Regions from separate parts of the Paenibacillus sp. V4I5 genome, predicted to be linked through region 3. Evidence: riboswitches for the same ligand, from Rfam matches in the RefSeq annotation. Region 3 holds a riboswitch; each other region holds the start of a gene.
What was found. Region 3 has a riboswitch for cyclic di-AMP ahead of QFZ78_RS21545 (C40 family peptidase). Riboswitches for the same ligand answer to the same signal wherever they lie in the genome.

Region 1 (6,145 bases), 3.9 Mb from region 3:
CCATGCAGGCCTGGATTGGATATGGACGTAATTGCTTCCGGACGCATGAGTGCCAGAGCAGTCGGAGCAAGAATAATTAAAGGATGCACAAGAAGTGCAATGGATGCGAGCTTTACTTCCTTACCCTCAATTTTCTTACCCAAGAATTCCGGCGTACGTCCTACCATCAGACCACAAATAAAGATGGATAAAATGAGATAAAGCAAACCATTAAGCAGACCTACACCTTTACCGCCAAATACGTTATTCAGCATCATTTCGGCAAGAGGGACAAAGCCACCCATAGGTGTTAATGATTCGTGCATATTGTTAACAGTACCTGTTGTGGCAGCTGTAGTTGCCGCAGTGAATAATGCTGATTCTGATATTCCGAACCGGACTTCTTTGCCCTCCATATTTCCGTGAACGCCTAATGTATCAAGCGCGGGTACTCCTTTATACTCTGATACAAAAACGGTAGTAAGCATGACTAAAAAGATGAGTCCCATAGCCGCAAAAACAGCCCAACCCTGTTTCTTATTCTTGATCATCAGTCCGAAGGCATACACAAGAGCGGTCGGAAGAAGCATCATGCAAACAATATGAACCATGTTTGTTAACGGAGTCGGATTTTCAAAAGGATGTGCCGCGTTTGTACCGAACCATCCCCCTCCATTCGTTCCAATATGCTTGATGGATTCAAGCGAAGCTACCAATCCTCTGGTAATTGTCTGCTTTGCACCTTCGAGAGTAGTAGCATCTACATTGCCTTGCAGCGTTTGAGGAACACCTTGAAATACCAAGAACAGTGCAACAATGAAACTAAGCGGCAGGAATATACGAGTAATCGAACGAACCATATCCACATAAAAGTTTCCAAGGTTATCCTGCCGGCCAATTAACCCGCGAATGAAGGCGATCGCCACTGCAAAACCTGTTGCTGCGGATGTGAACATCGGAAACGTAATCGCAAGTAATTGAGACAAATACGATAGCGCGTTTTCCCCGCTGTAGGATTGCCAATTCGTATTTGTAATAAAGGATACTGCCGTATTAAAAGCCTGCGCTGCCGGCATATTGTCGATCCCGTCCGGATTAAGCGGCAAAAACTTTTGAAGTCGCAGGACAAGATACATAAGGATCAACATGATGAAGTTGGTCAGAAGCATGGCGCCCAAATACTGTTTCCACCCCATTGCCTCTCCTTCGCGAACCCCCATAATTCGATAGGTCATTCGTTCAAACGGGCCAAAAACGCGGTTCAAACCCGTTTTTTCATAATCAAACACTTTTACCAGATAGCTGCCTACTGGCTTTACTAATAACATGATAATAATTAGCGTTATCGCTACCTGTACAAATCCCATACCCATGTTAAGATATCCTCCTCTTTCAATTAAGCAAATATCTTGTCTTTAAAACTTTTCTGGATATACTAAAACAAATCCGAGGTACAAAATCAGGGCAAATGCAATGATTCCAATGATAATCATGAAGCTACCTCCCTAGGCTTTTTCACATAACTTAAGAAAACCCCAAAATACTAAGAATGCAAAAATGAACAATAAAACCATTGTAATATCGTTATACATGCTTTTTACTACCTCCTCGCAGCAGTAAGCAGTTAATTGAGAATCTTTTTGGATAAAACGTATACTAAGTGACTAAGAATGAAACGTTACCTGTCTTTGAATAAATGACATAATCAGCACCGAGTCCCTTATAAATAAATCTTGCGTTTTCACGCTCCGTTATGACATAGAGCGATTCTGAGGTCCACTTACGGACGATTTGAAGATAACGACAGCATAACGATAAACTATCTTCGAACAAGAAGATTTTGCTAATTGAATAATTGGGAGCTTTCCAAGTCTCTTGTGCATCCGTATCCAATAAAATAAAATGATCCACATCAAACTTAGTAAGATGCAGCTGTTCATTTTTGTTATTCACGACAACTACGAAAGGCAGTCCCTTAAGCTCTAAATGATGAATAAATTGTTCACCGGCTTTCGTGGGTGCTACGACTAGTAAAAATTCTGATTCATTCATTACTTACCCCTCCATGTGGTTGAAGGCCACAAGCGGCTTCTTAGGTGAAATAGTCATACTGTACATTCCTTTGAGTGCAATTAGTCTTGTTAATAATAATGTCTATACGTTTCCTCTTGCTTCCTCCGAAAGGATTCACCCTCATCGGTATATTGAAATCTTAATACGTTTCGATGTAAAAATGGGGTAAATAATTCATGCCCCAGGTGTAAAAAAAACATAAAAATTGTTGAATTATAGTGTCCACCCCGAGAAATGGTCAAACAGTTTACATAGAGATCCAATTAACTCAAAATCACTCGTAAACAGGTGCAAACACTCGATTACGAAGGGTAAGTCCCTCGCCAGCCTCCTAGAAGCGATGGATTTATCGGAAAATACTCCCAAATCCGCTGAAACAAACTTTGTGCGTGAACGTAAACAGTTATATAATTCATATCAATTGAATAAAAAGCCGAATTTCTTTATGAAAACGGGGGAACCATGTAAATGGGGTGAATTTTGCTTCAGACCTTCAGCGTCTTGCAAATAGGGTGATCCGCGCATCCGAATCCGTCAGCTAACCTCGTAGGCTTTACGTCAGGAGCCATACCGTTAAGGGCATTGGATATCCAGTGTCTTTTTTGCATGCACAGGGGGCAATATGAAGAAAAAATTGGAAATTTGGCAGTTGACACCGCCGCAAATTCTTGTACTTGGCTTTGCTGCCATCATCTTTATCGGAGCAGTTCTTTTGAGCCTTCCCATTGCCTCGGCAACGGGGCAATCACTTCCGTTCATCGACGCACTATTTACAGCGACATCGGCAACTTGTGTAACAGGGCTCGTTGTGGTGGATACAGGGAGTATGTACACCATGTTTGGCCAAATCGTTATAGTGACCTTGATTCAAGTAGGCGGTCTAGGTTTTATGACGATGTCTACGCTGATCGCTTTCGCATTTCGTAAGAAGATTACGCTCAAAGAGCGATTGGTTCTGCAAGAAGCTTTTAATCAAGGTAGCATGGAAGGCATCATGCGGCTCATTCGCAAAGTCATTATTTACTCACTTAGTATTGAAGCCATAGCAGCCGCCATTTTGACGGTCCGTTGGACATTCGATTTAGGGTTTTCCAAGGCGCTATACTTTGGAATCTGGCATTCCATATCGATGTTTAATAATGCCGGGTTCGATTTATTCGGCACAATCGACGCTCCCTTCGTTTCCTTTACTGGGTATGCGGATGATTTCGTTGTGAATGTAGTTGTCATGGCGATTATCGTTCTCGGAGGCATCGGTTTTATTGTCTTGTCCGATTTGATGGATTACAAAAAGACTAGAAAGCTTTCCCTGCACTCGAAGGTTGTGCTAAGTATGACCGGACTGCTGATTATACTCGGCGCAGTTGTTATATTTATTTTTGAATATACAAATATCAAGACGCTCGGATCACTCAATTTTGGTGGAAAAGTGCTTGCTTCCTTCTTTCAATCCATAGTACCGCGTACAGCAGGCCCGAATTCTGTTGATATCGGAGCCATGCGGCAAGCATCTCAATTTTTCATTGTTATTCTCATGTTTATCGGCGCGTCTCCCGGATCTACAGGGGGTGGTATTAAAACAACGACCTTCGCGATTTTGATTAGTGCCATTGTAACGATGATCCGCGGGAAGGAAGACATCGTGATTTTCCGTTTTCGTTTGGCGAAGGATCGCATCCTTAAAGCAATTACGCTTACGATGATTGCATTGATTCTCGTTATCTTTGTCACGATGCTGCTAACGACGACGGAAGATGCGCAACTCCTCAAAATTTTATTCGAGGTCACCTCCGCCTTTGGTACGGTAGGTTTGTCAATGGGACTTACGCCGGAACTGACGACATTCGGTAAAATTATGATCAGCCTGACGATGTTCACCGGACGTCTTGGTACGATCACGCTTGCTTACGCATTACAACCGAAACAAGAGAAAGAATTATATAGATACCCAGAGGGTAAAATCACCATTGGATAGGGGGACAAGGAAAGATGAAAAATCAATACGCGGTGATTGGCTTAGGCAGATTTGGCGCTAGTATTTCTAAGGAACTCATCAAGCTTGGATACGAAGTGTTGGGGATTGATAAGGACGAAGAAATAGTTAATGAGTTGAGTTCCGAGCTTACACATACAGTTGTGGCCGATGCAACGGATGAAGAGGTGCTGAAGTCTTTGGGTATGCGCAATTTCGATTGTGCAGTCGTCGCGATTGGGGATGATATTCAATCCAGCATTTTAACAGCGATTGTGCTTAAAGATTTGGGTGTAAAGAAGGTTGTAGCGAAGGCACTCTCCGACTTGCATGGCAAAGTATTAAACAAAATTGGAGTAGACCGGATTATTTACCCGGAGCGAGACATGGGTATCCGTGTTGCACATCAACTTGTTTCTCCGAATTTACTCGACTATATTGAGATATCCAAAGATTACACGATTGCTGAACTTTCTGTATCCAAGCGGATCAGTGGTTTAACGATCAAAGAGCTGGATCCGCGCGCGAAATATGGTTGCAGCGTCGTAGCCATTAACAAGAAAACTGGCGTCATCATTGCTCCAACCGCAACAGATACTGTCAATGAACATGATATTATGGTCATCATAGGCACGAATGATCATATTGAAGATTTCGAGAGAGAAGTAATTGGCTAATGGAAAATACAACTTCCGACATGATTGACCACGTCATTATTCTACTTGTTTTAATTTTCGGATTGGGGATGTTATTCGGTAAAATAGCCCAATTTCTGAGACTGCCAGATGTAGCACTCTTTCTAGTTGCAGGTATGTTAATCGGGCAAGGCCTTCATTGGATTAATGAATCCAGCACATCTTTTACGAATCAATTTATTCTAGTCATTGGTTCTACGCTTATTTTATTCGACGGGGGTCGCAATATCAGACTATCGGGTCTTCGCCAAGTATGGATAACCGTGAGTTTACTTAGTATTCCAGGTGTTATCGTTACTTGCGGAGCCGTTGCAATTACCGCGCATCTGCTTTTGGATCTTCCGTGGTTATATGCACTACTGTTGGGAGCTATTATCAGTTCGACAGACCCAGCTACGCTCATCCCGGTATTTAAACAGGTGCGAATTCGTACGAGAGTAAGGGAAACTGTAGAGAGTGAGTCGGCTTTTAATGATGCTACAGGTTCGATTCTTACCTTTTCATTGTTGGCTATTATTATGGGAACCCAAGCAGTATCCCTCTCATCTGGTGTTGGTGAATTTGCGAAAACAGCGCTGGGTGGACTTCTTCTTGGTGTTGTCATTGGTTATGTAATGACCTATGTAACTGCGCATTTGAAGTTAGGTTTCCTCAGAGATTACGCGACCACTGCAATGGTAGTAACTTCCTTGGGTGCTTATATAGCCGGGGAACTGATAGGAGTCAGCGGCTTCATGGCGACTTTTACAGCGGGACTTATTTGGGGGAATGCAGGAACATTCAAGTTGGATATGAATGATAAGCTACACGAAATGGAGCATTTTTCCGAAAATATTACGGTAATTATGCGTATGCTGATTTTCATTCTTCTCGGCAGTCAAGTCAACTTCACCGTTATTTTGGAGCATTTCTGGACGAGTTTGGGTGTTATTTTTGTCTTTATGTTTATTGCGCGCCCTCTGACGGTATTACTTTGCACGTTACCAGATCGTAAAGCGAAGTGGAAATGGAATGAAATTGTTTTTATGTTTTGGGTGCGAGAAACAGGTGTAATTCCTGCAGCTTTGTGCGGGATGGTGGCAGGTATGGGCGTCCAACACAGCGAGCTAATAGCGAGTGTTACCTTCATGGCTGTTCTGATTACGATCTTATTCCAGGCAAGCTCAACGGCTTTTGTGGCTCGAAAACTTGGACTTGAAGTTAAGGCCGGTGAGGTAGAATCTAGAACTAACCATCAAAATTAAATAGGGGTTGAAATCGTCCTAATCGGCTTTTGTGGCGGATTAGGGCGTTATTTGTGTCTTTATAGAAACCTAAGATATCAGTTCTAAATTTCCACAATCGTTTGCTTTACTTGCACACCCTTACCTGGTATTAATTTAAATCCGAGATTATTATATAAAGTGCTAGCTAAAGTATCATCATC
Region 2 (6,145 bases), 1.7 Mb from region 3:
CTGCTTCTGCATATACGTGTCGTCTTTGTGTACTTGCTTCGATCGTATGAAAAACAAACCTAGCGAAATTAAAACAATAGAGAACACAATGGTAATGTGATCTCCGAATAAAATCACTGCCCCTATGCCGATCAGTACATAACCTTTGCGCTCTTTGCGTGAACGGACCCGATGAATGCCTAGCAAGATGAGGATAATGGCAAGAATGGGGAAAAAGCCTATCGTATGATCTAGAAGCAAAAAAAGACCGGCTCCAATCAGCACTAGTGCTGTATTGCGGTTACGGTTGCTTTTAGTTTCTTCTCCCATCGCTGCACCTCCTCTGGCTGACTTTTAAATTAGTTCATATAGATTCCTAGCATACCATAAGAATGGACGACCTCCAAGATGCAAATCCTTGCGCGGCAAGGCTTCCGCATGAATCATGGAGGTCAAGAGCTCCTGCGCCTAGTTATTAGGCGCTTGAGGGATAACACGCGACTATTTCTTGTCGCGTGGGTCGGTGTCACCGCTGGAGCGATGCTGCTGCCAATCCTGCTGGAACTTGCCGCGCAGCGTGCGCAGCTCCTGCTGAAGGTTGCCGCCGGCTTCCTTCAGCGTCTCTTGCGACAGGCGGCCCGCTTCGCGGAGCCCCTGCAGCGCTTCCCGGCCGAGCTCGCGGCCGGTCACTTCCAGCTCGCGCCAAGTGTCGCGAGCCTCTTTCTCGTGCAGACCGCTGCTCGGCGGCTGCACCCCCTCGGCTGCGTGCCCCGCACGCAGCCCGCGCAGTTCATCCGCGAGCGCCAGGCACACGTCCTGGCTGCTCGCGTACTGCGCGCGGTAGTGCTCGCAAGCGGCTTCCTCGCGCTGCTTCTCTTGCAGCGCGAGCCGCGCGAGCTCTTCATCGCCGGCGCGCATTGCCAGCTCGGCTTGCTCGCCGCGCAGCTGCGCCATCTCCTCTGCGTTCACACTGTGGCGTCGCAGCTCAATAGTTCGCTGCAGCGCCTCCTGATAGCGCTGTTCCAGCTTTTCTATCACGCTGCTACCCTGTTCATGATGATCGAGCTTGCCGGCCGTTTCTTGCCATGCAGCTTCTGCTATTTTGCCAATCCGATTCAATATGCTCATGAATTACACCCCCATTTTCTTATGTTTTAAAATTCATTTCGTTTCTTCAATAGATGAATACCGTACACCACTAAACATACAGCGAAAGCAATGGCGATGAAGCCCGATAGTTTAATGGTCAGTATCAAGCCGCCTAAGCCGGCGAAAAACCAACCAATTTTCTTCCCATTCTTAATGCCTACATAGCCTAATCCAAGCATAGCTGCCGGGAATAAAAATCCCATAAAATGAATATGACTGCCAAATTGATGCAGGCAAATAAGTATACCTGCTGTGATTAAAACCAAAGCCAACCCTTTCGATCGATCCATACTCATTCTGCTTACCGCCCCTCACGTGTTCTTCATGCTTCTATCGTACCTGAAACAGCTAAACCTCAAAACGGACTCGCGACTGTTTTTGTACCTAGACCTAAGTCCAGTACCCTCTAAGACCTCCATCCATATTTTGGCCGTTGTCCCACAAGGCCTCAAGTGCTAAACTATTTGAAGCCGAGTCCGGTGCACAGACAAAGTGCCGGTACGGGGGACGATTTACATGGGGTGAATATTTGCTCTTCATCGGAGCAGACTAGGGAGAACCTTCTTCCCGAACCCGTCAACTAACCTCGAAGGCTCATGAAGGAGGATTACCAATTGCATACAATTACTAAAGGGTTAACTAGCCTTGCTGTGTCTTTAACAGTGTTGGCAGGAGGCTTTCTTTCCCCATTTACGGCGAATGCCGCAGAGATGGATGTGAAAGTGCAAGTCAATGATAAACTGGTTCAATTTCCGGATGCTCAGCCTTTTTTGGATGAGAATCATGCTACCCAAGTACCGATTCGTTTCGTAACGGAGAAGCTTGGTTATGAAGTAAAGTGGCAAAAAGAAGGCGATGAGATCAAGGTCACGCTAAATAACAGCAAACATTCAATCACCTTAGTATCTGGACAAAAAGAAGCTGAAATCGATAGCCACCGTGTCGAGATGGACACACATGCGGAATTCCAAAATGGACGCGTATACGTGCCTCTTCGTTTTCTAAGCAAAGTATCCGATATTCCCGTTCAGTGGGACGCTAGCAGCAAATTAGCTATTCTAAGTAAAGATGGCAATAAGTATGCGCCAGATTATGAATTGTTTAAATCCACTGCCTATTCAGCAGATCCATCTGAGAATGGCGGCTACGGAGCTTTTGATTATATGGGTAATCCACTAAGTATTGGAACCGTTGCTGTAGATCCCACCGTGATTCCTCTAGGATCTAAGCTCTATATAGAAGGTTATAATTTCAACGGCTTACCTGTAGGCGGCATGTATGCTTACGCGACAGATACTGGCGGTGCAATCAAAGGCAAGCGTCTTGATATCTTTATCCCAGGATCCAAGCAATCTGTGAAGAAGTTTGGTATCCAAACCATTAAAGTGTACAAATTATCCAATTAAAACGGCTGAAAAAAAAGCTGGTTTCTGAGATTTACTTCTCAAGAAATCAGCTTTTTTTATTTAAGGTGGAAAAATCAGAAAAGCTGCTCTCCCATCATATAGTGACGAGAAGAGCAGCCTGCAGTTACTTAAACTTGATTTTTAGGGATACCATTTAAACTTGGGACGTAATCAGGTGCCTCGTTGCTCGATAGCGTTTGAGCTTCTTCCATAAAATTAGCGTTATTCTGCTGATTATTTTTCTTATCTGCTTTGTTATCTTCGCGGTCATGCTTGGGATCGGCGTCATTTTTGGGCATAGCGTTCACCTCCATTGTCTCATAGTTAGTATGAGAAGGTGACTTGCATTTTATCCCAGTTATCTGAAACTAGCGTTGCTCTTTATATGACTGAACTACCTTCGAGGTTTTTTGTTTTTCTTGCCGCCATATGCTCCATTAGGAATGCCACATACGTTTCGTCCCGAACTAACCAAGCGGCATAATCCCTTTTGACATAACGCTCTGCCTCTTCGAAAGTAGAAAAATGTTGGTTGGATTCGACCCCATCCACATCGACTTCCCATCTGTCTCCCGAAGGAAAAATAAACACTTGTTGTTCATTTCTATTCTCATAAAGTGATCCATAAACAGAATTTTTCATGTTAAATGTATTTTTATTCGCATCCGCGCGAATGGGTTCCATCGGGAATGGCTTCGCTACGTACCACTGATAGGCTTCTTCTGTCATAGAGCAACCGGAAGCTTTAGCATGGCCTCCTCCTCCATAAAGACCCGCAATTTCCGAGACATCGATGTGATCGTGAATCGTTCGAAAGCTTATCTTTTTACCGCCCATATTCATGATTGCGATGTAATCCAGATGAGGATTTTCTTTGCCTAGAGCGTTTCCAAGTTCAGAATGATAGGATTCCGCATGAACGATGCCTACATGATGATCATCGATTCGGGAGTGGATGATTTCCCTCTTTTTTCTGCGCACATAGCGTTCAATTTTTTCTTCTTCCATATCCAAAATTTTTTCTTCAAAGGGATCGAATGCAAAGTTCTCGCTTTGCTGAATGCGAGCCACCATTTTTTCCTCAAATTCTTCAATGGAAATTAAATAAAAGAGATCGTTTAATCGCTTAGCCTTGATATAGTCATTCTGTTCCCATTCCCAGGTATCATACTGACGGACCAATTCGACGAATTCATCTAATCCCTTCATTGGCTTCAACAATCCGTTCTGGATCAGATACTCATAAAATAGAGAAGTTGCAGAAGCAAGTTTTCCATTTTCATACGCAATCTGAACCATTCCCCACGAATATTTGTTTAAATGAAGCGAGGTTTTATGATGATCAATAAGTTTTACTTTTCCACCCGATTTCGCAAACTCGTTTAGTCCTAGTTCATTCGTTTCATCCACGGATAAGTCGGTGATAAACAAATAGTTCTTTTTTCTTGATTTTTCTAAAAAGCGTTTTACTTGTAAATTTAACCCTCCGACAGAGTTATATCGAATTTCTACCTTTTCACCAAATGTTAATCGAGCTATTATACCGCAACCTACTCCATCCAGATCATTATGAGTATACAAATGATACAAGGGCACACCCTCCTGTTAATGATTTCCATTAAGGTACCCTTGATCAAGTCACTTTATTCGGTGTTAATGGACAGAGAAATACTCGAAATGGTCCCATAACTGAAAACGGCCCTATGGTTTTACCAAAGGTACCGTCTGTTTTTATCTTTAAAAGAAATCCGCTAAATAAGTAGTCCGTCGCGGAATGGCATCTTCCAACCGGCTAATAAGTTCATCAGTCCCTTGAAGACGCTCGATTCGGGCCATGAATCCGGCTTTCTGATAACCCATGAACAAAGCCGTCAACGTCTGTATGTTACAGCTAAGTAGTTGGTCCCCTGAAGGTATTTCATCTTCAGATAACTTCGCTACGGTGGCCGCTTTCCCATTGTCTGTGAACTGTAACCGATAAATGCCTTGGTTCCAATCCGCATGCTTGTCTGTAATGTGTAGATATATGGATTCCGCCCCATCGCGAGCTTCATACACATACTGCGTCAGAAAAGCTTCTACATCTACAATTCTTGCCGAGAAATAAGTAATCTTTTCTTGTTTGAACTTTGGATCATGCACTAGAAACGGAAGTTGGTCATCTACTGGTGCATTCACTTCCACCTTGGTTATCATCGAATCATGATCAGCAATGAACTTCCATATGCCACGTCTTGCTTCCTCGTCAAGGAAAACCAACTCATGGATGGTCGCTACCGTGTCCTTTACCTGGTAAAATACATAACCCCGCTGTTCCCCTTGAGCGTTCTTGTAGACGGCAGCTGTGCCCTTTTTAAATTTCAAATAGCGATTATTCCACCAGTCCTCATCCCGCTCCATCATGCCGTTGTATGCTTTTGCAAACTTAGCGTAGATTGGATTCAGGATTTCTCCGCTTTTGGCTACACGTAAGATCGAACTGCCCTCAGCGGCTTGGAACTTGGGAAGCTTATCTACAGGGATTTCATATTTCAAATAATCCACGTATGTTTCCCAGCCATATTTACGATAAAATTCAAACTTAAACGGCGCGAGAAAGGAAATGGTCTGCCCCTGCTCTCTCATCGCTTTAAGCGCTTGAACCAGAAGCTGTCCAACCATTCCATTACGACGGTACTCAGGCCATGTTGCTACGCCCGCTATACCGCCCATCGCAAAGCTCTTCCCATTTAACCAAGTCCGGAAGTTAAGTACCGTGAGCTTTGCAGCCATAGCGCCGTCAACGAAATAGCCCCACACTTGATTAGGATCTGTAGAGGCTATCCGCTCTGCCTTTTCCTCTGCGGTAAGCTCATATTGAAAAGCAAATTCAGATAGAGAAAAGCTCTCCAGAAGCTCCTCTTGTCGTAAAGTACGAATTTCATTCATCTCAAATCACCTCATTTAGAATAGATGAGCTTTTAACAAAGTTGCTGTTAGAACTGGCTTTCCTCGGGGCGTAACACCATGAGCATCGGGCTCTAACGTAATGGCAATCGTATCATAATTATTCGGATTAAATGTGTAATATAACCCGCCTGTACCGTTATCGGTGCTCTTGCCTGTATCTGGAATGCGGTTTAACTATTCAGTCTCAGCTGTTTGACCCGAGGTACGATTTTGCTTTTTGCGCAGCAAGTCGATGACGATATTTCGTGTTAATGATGCTGACTGGTATATCACTTTAACCAAAGTAGTGGCGTGTAGGGCAAATGTCCAATCAACGAATGCCCCCCGGTCATATGCTGTTGTATAGGGATACATCCTACAAAATATACACCGGAGGGGATACTATGTCATATGCAGCTGATTGTGGAACTCCAGGATACGGAAGTTCAGTAGGAGTCGTTCTTGTCCTGTATGTTTTACTTGTCATCATCCTTGCCACGTTCTACTAATGGAGTGAATTGCCTCACACATTGATCTAGTATAAAATGGCCTACCATCAATGACTTCTTACCGGAAGTTCAGCGATAGGTAGGCCATCTTTATTGTATAGGATAAATAATTACGCGTTCGTCTTTTAAGAACCCCTTACCTCCGGCAGGTAAGTAAATCAAACAATCCGCATC
Region 3 (6,145 bases):
TGAGACAATTGGTGATAGCGATGCCGGCTATTCCATCGCCATCACAACATCGGGTGAATGGTTATCGCTAATCGCCTATGGCTCAAGATACATTAGACTGCATCCATGGATTATTCTGAGTGCAGGCACCAGCTTCGCAGGACTATTCCTAGCGCTGCAGTTTTTCTTGAATCAGCTCAAACGACGCTACGGAAGTGAACGTCAATTGATGTAAGCAAGCAAAAAGGTCGGGTTCCATCCTAAAGATGGGCTCCCGACCTTTTTCCATGTGAATTATCGCAATGAGCTGAGTTGGATGTCCAATCTAGCAGCAACGCCTGCAGGCGCAGCGTCACTACGAGGTCCACCAAAGTTAAAAGCGACGATGACGATGTCATTACGGCCGCGTCTCAAGAACCGACGTATGTTGAAGGTACGACCAGTGTTGTAGAATGGAGGGGTATTTTGTGGTGCATCATAGACCAGCGGCACACCATTGATGATCACTACAGCGTAATTGTCGACCGACAAGAAGAGGGATGCGGCGAGAATGGCTCTCCGCTGAGAGAGCGAGAATCGTGTCGAAATGACGGCATTCTCAGCGCTCAGATTGCCGGAGTACCACACATAGTTGGCGTTAGTAACCGGTACCCATGCTGGATTACGGGGAATAATCTGGGCGTTGAACCAAGAGTTATCGGTTCCGATCGAAATTGTACGCTGGCTCAGGAAGCGGCCTGCTCCTAGTCTGTTGTGCTTTCTCAATTGAGCGTGGTACAGCAGCATAGCCTTTGTTTTCGGTAGGCCTGCACTTTTGGGAAGTTTAACAATTTTACTCGGTCTACCTGCGATACGTTGTTTCTTAATCATCTAACCATCTCCTATCAAAATATGAATTTACTTACAAAGTATTCTATGTTTGATAGAGAGATTTGCGAGGGTTAATAGCTGATAGAGTTCTAAAAAAGGTTGCCCTAATTTTTATTTATCATGAAAACGTAAATTTAATGTTATAATAACACATATTATATGTTAAAATAATAAAAAATTATGAGGGGGAAACCTAACGTGGATGACAAAAACGACAAAACTAAGAGACTCTCTGTTTACTTACCGGAGAAAGTAAAGTCGGATCTGGAGCAAATGGCTGACGAAACAGGCTTGTCAATGACACAGTTAATTGTGATGGCCACGCATGGCCTTCTAGCCAACTACTCCGCACAGGGTGGAGCTATTTTCGCTGATTTATTGGCAGCCAGACAACGAATTCTCCACGAAGTGAAGGATAAGCATCAGCTTTTAAACGAAGAAAAAGTGAAAATGCAAGAATACTACGGTGCTCGAGCGGAGGAGTATGAACGGATTTATCACCGAGAGGACGCTGGGTTCCAACAAGAGCTTGGTCTTTTGAGCGAAATGGTGAAGAAGCAGGTGGAGAGGCGCAACGTTCTTGAGATAGCTTGTGGAACCGGGTATTGGACCGAAATTGCCGCGGGCACTGCGAAGCGCATCGTAGGTGTTGATATTCGTCCTGAAGTGCTGCAAATTGCTAAGTCTAAGCCGTGGCCAGCATCGAATGCAGCATTTGTTCAGGGGGACGCGTACCAGCTCTCCGATGTGAACGGGGTTTTCGACTTTGGTCTTGCCAACTTCTGGTTTTCGCATATTCCGAAGAATCGGATTGAGTCATTTCTGCAGAGTTTCCACCAACGTTTAGGCACAGGTGCTCGCGTCTTTATCGCCGATAATGTTTACGTACCGGGAAGAGGCGGAGAGCTGATAACGAAAGAACATAGTGAGGATACCTACAAAAGACGCGAGCTGGCTGATGGATCCATGCATGAAATTATCAAAAACTACTACTCGTATGAAGAGCTGAACGACATTTTTAAGCCTTTATCTCAACATTTGCAAATATTTGTTGGAAACAGCTTCTGGTATGTTAGCTACACAGTTGCTTGAAATAGAGAAAGTTTATTGGTAGCAATTACTCACGATATACATTAGACAAGCAAAAAAAGCTTAGTCAAAGCCCTGAGGCTGCATTCTGACTAAGCTTTTTTCCGTATGAGATTCCGAATAGCACAATGAGTTCCTCATTTAAATGCATATCGCCAATCTAATTATTTATTATTTTCATCTTCATTTTGTCGTCTTTTCATTACATTATTCACTAAGTTCTGAGTTGCGTCTTGCGTGGATGCCGTTACGTTTTCAATGGCGTTCTGTACATAATTCGTTGCTGATTGAACCCCGTTTTTAAAGATACTCGTTTTATTTACATCAACTTTATTCAGGTTATTCGTATTGTCAGACATCGTTCCAACCTCCAATGATAGATTCTAAATGTAATATTTGAACTGTCGGTTGACCTTATCTATCCATCTCATCGTCTTCCGTAGTCACGTTTAACTCCTGCTCGGCATCCATCTCAACAGCGGCGTCGAATACGTTCGCCTTCGGCACCTGAGTTATATCTTCCTTTTGCTGCACCCAATAACCGACGTTACGATACCAGTACTGAAACGAATCGTCCAATTGCTGCTCTCGGTTACGATCCTCGTTAACATCGGAGTCCACTTCTATCTCATTTCCGAGAAGCCCGTCATTGCGATTCTGTATTCGATTGATATCATCCGATGTATCCATGTTGAATTTCCCTCCTAATCATTTTTATCCTGTTGAATTGACTCCGTAATAACGTTAGTTACAATCCGAACCTTACATCATAACGCCCCTCCATCCTTGTATGGATTAATCTGCATAGATAGGGTCCGATTTATTCAAAAAAGTATGGTATAATATCCCATAAATTGCGATCTAAAGGAGTGAGAACGATGGAACATTATTTGTTCAAACAGCTGGCCTTCGTGAGGGCTCAAACCTTAAAATTGATGGAGGGGGTATCGGAGGAAACCGCCGACCGGATCCCGGAAGGGTTTCGGAATACGATCCGCTGGCAGCTGGGGCACATATATGTGGTATTGGAAAGAATAGCATTTCAATATATAGGGCTTCCGCTTCATTTGCCAGAAGGATTCAAAGAGCAATTTGAGAATGGCACTTCACCATTGAACGTTCCGAATTTCGTTGACATCCCGACCTTACAAGAGTTGGAGACCTTATTGAAAGGGCAGCAAGAGCGAATACGTGAGGGACTGAGGGACCACTTGCAGGAAAAGGTTGTTCAACCTTACACGACGTCGGCCGGAATGACCTTGGAAACGCCGGAACAGTTCCTCAGCTTTAGCTTGTACCATGAAGGCATGCACATGAGTGTCATTAAACTTTATGAAATTTTGTTATCCAAGGGGGAACAATCGAAATGGGGGTAACATTCACCACTTCCGTTATGCAAGCACAGGGTAAAAACGCCACTGGAATTTCCATTCCAGCTGAGGTCATAGCTGCGCTCAGTGGACATAAGAAGCCAAGTGTCACGGTGAGCTTGAACGGTTACACCTATCGCAGCACTGTTGCAGTTATGGGGAATGAGTTCCTCCTTCCATTGAGTGCAGCCCACAGAGAAGCGTCTGGCTTGAAGGCCGGTGACCAGGTAGAGGTTATACTCAACCTTGATCTGGAGCCTCGAACCGTTGAGATTCCGGATGACCTTAGGGCGGCATTGTCTTCTCAGGAGGGTGCAATCGAGGCCTTTGAAGCATTGGCATTCTCGAAGCGGAAAGAATTTGTCCGGCAGGTGGACGATGCCAAAACGCAAGATACCAGGCATCGTCGAATCTTAGGAATCGTCACCAAACTGAGCGTTACATGACGCAGTTTTTCGGACTTCCTAATGTCCAGAAGTAAATTTAAGACCGAGAACGCCAACTAAGATCAGAATCATGAATAAGATCCTTATTAAACTAATGGGTTCATCGAGAAAAAGGGTGCCGATTATAATAGCACCGACAGCGCCAATTCCGGTCCAAGCCGCGTAAGCTGTGCCGATGGGGAGGGTTTTCGTGGCTACCGCTAGAAAATAGAAACTTACAATCATCCCTGCGATCGTGATGCTGGAAGGAACTAAACGTGTAAAACCATTAGAAAATTTCAATGAGATCGCCCATACTACCTCAAATACACCTGCAATGACGAGATATAACCATGCCATGATGAATCACTCCTCTTGAATTTGTTATACGACCTATTTAGCCGCAAAAAAAGGAAAAAGCCTGGAAGTTATATCGCTAAGCGATATGACTCCCGGGCTTTTTCCCCTCCGTGACCACAGCATATTCGCTGCGTTTTTCCCCTCGGACCAGCCTGGCATTGAACGCCACGGAACCCTAGAAAACAATATGCAGTTATTATAGAACGGCTAACATGCGATGTCAAGTTACAAGATTAGTAAATGAATAAAAGCCCTGAAAGCTGCTCTTTCGAGCGGGGCTTGTCCGGGCTTTATTCATGAATCGTACAAGAATTACTTGGATTCAGCAGTTAATTGGTTGTAGATATCATCCCACAGAACACGTCGAGCTGATACATACCGCTTCGCGTAATAAGATTGGCTTAATTTGTTTTTCACTATACCTTCATTGGATGCAGAGTGAATGAATTCACCGTCTCCAAGGTAGATACCAACGTGAGAAATACCTTTGCCACCGCTTGTGTCAAAGAACACAAGATCACCTTTGCGAAGATCCTTTTTGTCAATCCAGTAGCCTTCTTTATTCTGAGATGATGAGCTATGCGGAAGGTCAATGCCGAATTTGTCGAAAACGTATGCGGTGAAACCAGAGCAATCAAAGCCTCTTGTTGTCGTTCCCGCATCTCTGTACGGAATTCCGAGCAATCCGTCAACCGTTTCATCCAAAGTGGATTGTGACGCAGACACACTTCCTAAACTTACACTCAAAAACAAAACAAGACTAAAAACAAGAGCAACAATCTTTTTCAACTGCTTGTCTCCTTCCGGTGCCTACGAGGTTAGCTGGAGGGTTCGGTTGAAGGTTCCCTATGATCCCTGTCTTGCAAGATCAATTCACCCGGTGTGGTTCCCCCGTTTCCCCAAGAAATGGGGAATTCGGCATGAAATATTTGGTTTTTTGATGCTAATCCTTGTAATTCGTCATAAACATCGAAATTCCTCCTTTTCTACGCATTTTGTCTTAAAAATATGTCAATAGTTCGGAAAAGAGACAAAAAAAGCCCCTTTTGCAAGGGGATAAACCAATATAAGCCAATTAAGCTTATTTTATTTGTTTTTAGCTGTCCATTTTGGCAGATAGAAGCTGATATTGGGAGGTTATGGCCCACATTTGGATGAAAATGTGGAAAAGCGGGAAGAGCTGATAAATGATTAGCGCTACCAGACCTGCCCATATGTACGTTGCTGTGACTGTGACCCCTGCCAATAGTCCCGAGGTGAGTAGGAGGATGAGTGCAAGCCCGATAATAGGAAGGAAACTGCGAACGAAAGTGATGACAGTGGACAAAATGCCAAGTTTAGCGGAAATTGCGAACTGTACGTACATAAAAAGCAGATGTAAGAGAAAGCCATAGACGAGCAAGCCGAGAAGCCAAGGCAGCAATTGGAGGGCGGCTTGCTCATACGAAGTGGTATGTGCGAATTGCTTTTGCGCTTTAGGAAACAGCCATATGAGTGGCAGCAAGGAAAGCGAGATTCGAACGACATAAGCAATGAGGAATGGGAGCATAAGCTCCTTGATGCCTCGGATAAAGCGATAGCCGGCATTTTGCTGGGAATGGGTCAGCGAGTAGTAGACGCCGCTATTCAACATTGGGGTGAGCAGCATGCGAACAACAAGCAAAGCAGCCAGCCACCAAAGGTAGGAATGGCTAAGATCGGTTTTGACCAATTGGAACTGTCCTTCAGCTAGAAATAGCTGCAGCGCTTGCTTCGGCTGCTCGCCACCTGGATAGCGGTGCATGAGAGGGACGAGAACACCCTGTACAAGCTTATACAGCAGGATGCCCCAGCCCATCTGATACAGGAACAAGACGATCGTGGCGAAAGGTTGCCGTAAAGCCGCCCTGAAGCCAGACTTGATATAAGTTGCCACAGTTGTCCCTCCTAAGAGTTTTGCTTTAGCAAAACTGGCATCGAAAGCATAATCTGAGTTTTCCGTAGGAAAACTTACTTCGTAAGCATTGGATAAGCCTAGCCGCTTACGCTTACCAGGCGACCCAGCCGAATATG

Region 1: it holds a riboswitch for cyclic di-AMP, as region 3 does, so the genes downstream of both, QFZ78_RS03825 (TrkH family potassium uptake protein) here and QFZ78_RS21545 (C40 family peptidase) in region 3, are expected to answer to the same signal.
Region 2: it holds a riboswitch for cyclic di-AMP, as region 3 does, so the genes downstream of both, QFZ78_RS29370 (stalk domain-containing protein) here and QFZ78_RS21545 (C40 family peptidase) in region 3, are expected to answer to the same signal.

Annotation. Positions count from the first base shown of each region.
Region 1 is NZ_JAUSZB010000002.1:404,287-410,431, reverse strand. It holds gene kdpA (potassium-transporting ATPase subunit KdpA) at 1-1,346, opposite strand, end outside; gene QFZ78_RS38360 (potassium-transporting ATPase subunit F) at 1,395-1,472, opposite strand; gene QFZ78_RS03830 (hypothetical protein) at 1,636-2,031, opposite strand; cyclic di-AMP (ydaO/yuaA leader) riboswitch at 2,474-2,619, shown strand; gene QFZ78_RS03825 (TrkH family potassium uptake protein) at 2,675-4,027, shown strand; gene QFZ78_RS03820 (potassium channel family protein) at 4,042-4,701, shown strand; gene QFZ78_RS03815 (cation:proton antiporter) at 4,701-5,963, shown strand; gene QFZ78_RS03810 (N-acetyltransferase) at 6,047-6,145, opposite strand, start outside.
Region 2 is NZ_JAUSZB010000002.1:5,978,641-5,984,785, reverse strand. It holds gene liaF (cell wall-active antibiotics response protein LiaF) at 1-309, opposite strand, end outside; gene QFZ78_RS29380 (PspA/IM30 family protein) at 481-1,107, opposite strand; gene QFZ78_RS29375 (LiaF transmembrane domain-containing protein) at 1,134-1,424, opposite strand; cyclic di-AMP (ydaO/yuaA leader) riboswitch at 1,587-1,738, shown strand; gene QFZ78_RS29370 (stalk domain-containing protein) at 1,743-2,534, shown strand; gene QFZ78_RS29365 (hypothetical protein) at 2,663-2,833, opposite strand; gene QFZ78_RS29360 (DHH family phosphoesterase) at 2,916-4,124, opposite strand; gene QFZ78_RS29355 (GNAT family N-acetyltransferase) at 4,272-5,462, opposite strand; gene QFZ78_RS29350 (YjcZ family sporulation protein) at 5,867-5,971, shown strand; gene QFZ78_RS29345 (molybdopterin molybdotransferase MoeA) at 6,062-6,145, opposite strand, start outside.
Region 3 is NZ_JAUSZB010000002.1:4,295,319-4,301,463, reverse strand. It holds gene QFZ78_RS21585 (hypothetical protein) at 1-214, shown strand, start outside; gene QFZ78_RS21580 (hypothetical protein) at 274-849, opposite strand; gene QFZ78_RS21575 (methyltransferase domain-containing protein) at 1,048-1,941, shown strand; gene QFZ78_RS21570 (hypothetical protein) at 2,103-2,297, opposite strand; gene QFZ78_RS21565 (hypothetical protein) at 2,353-2,628, opposite strand; gene QFZ78_RS21560 (DinB family protein) at 2,817-3,314, shown strand; gene QFZ78_RS21555 (YdeI/OmpD-associated family protein) at 3,305-3,754, shown strand; gene sugE (quaternary ammonium compound efflux SMR transporter SugE) at 3,773-4,093, opposite strand; guanidine-I (ykkC/yxkD leader) riboswitch at 4,181-4,283, opposite strand; gene QFZ78_RS21545 (C40 family peptidase) at 4,406-4,882, opposite strand; cyclic di-AMP (ydaO/yuaA leader) riboswitch at 4,886-5,024, opposite strand; gene QFZ78_RS21540 (hypothetical protein) at 5,190-6,008, opposite strand; gene QFZ78_RS21535 (M1 family metallopeptidase) at 6,121-6,145, opposite strand, start outside.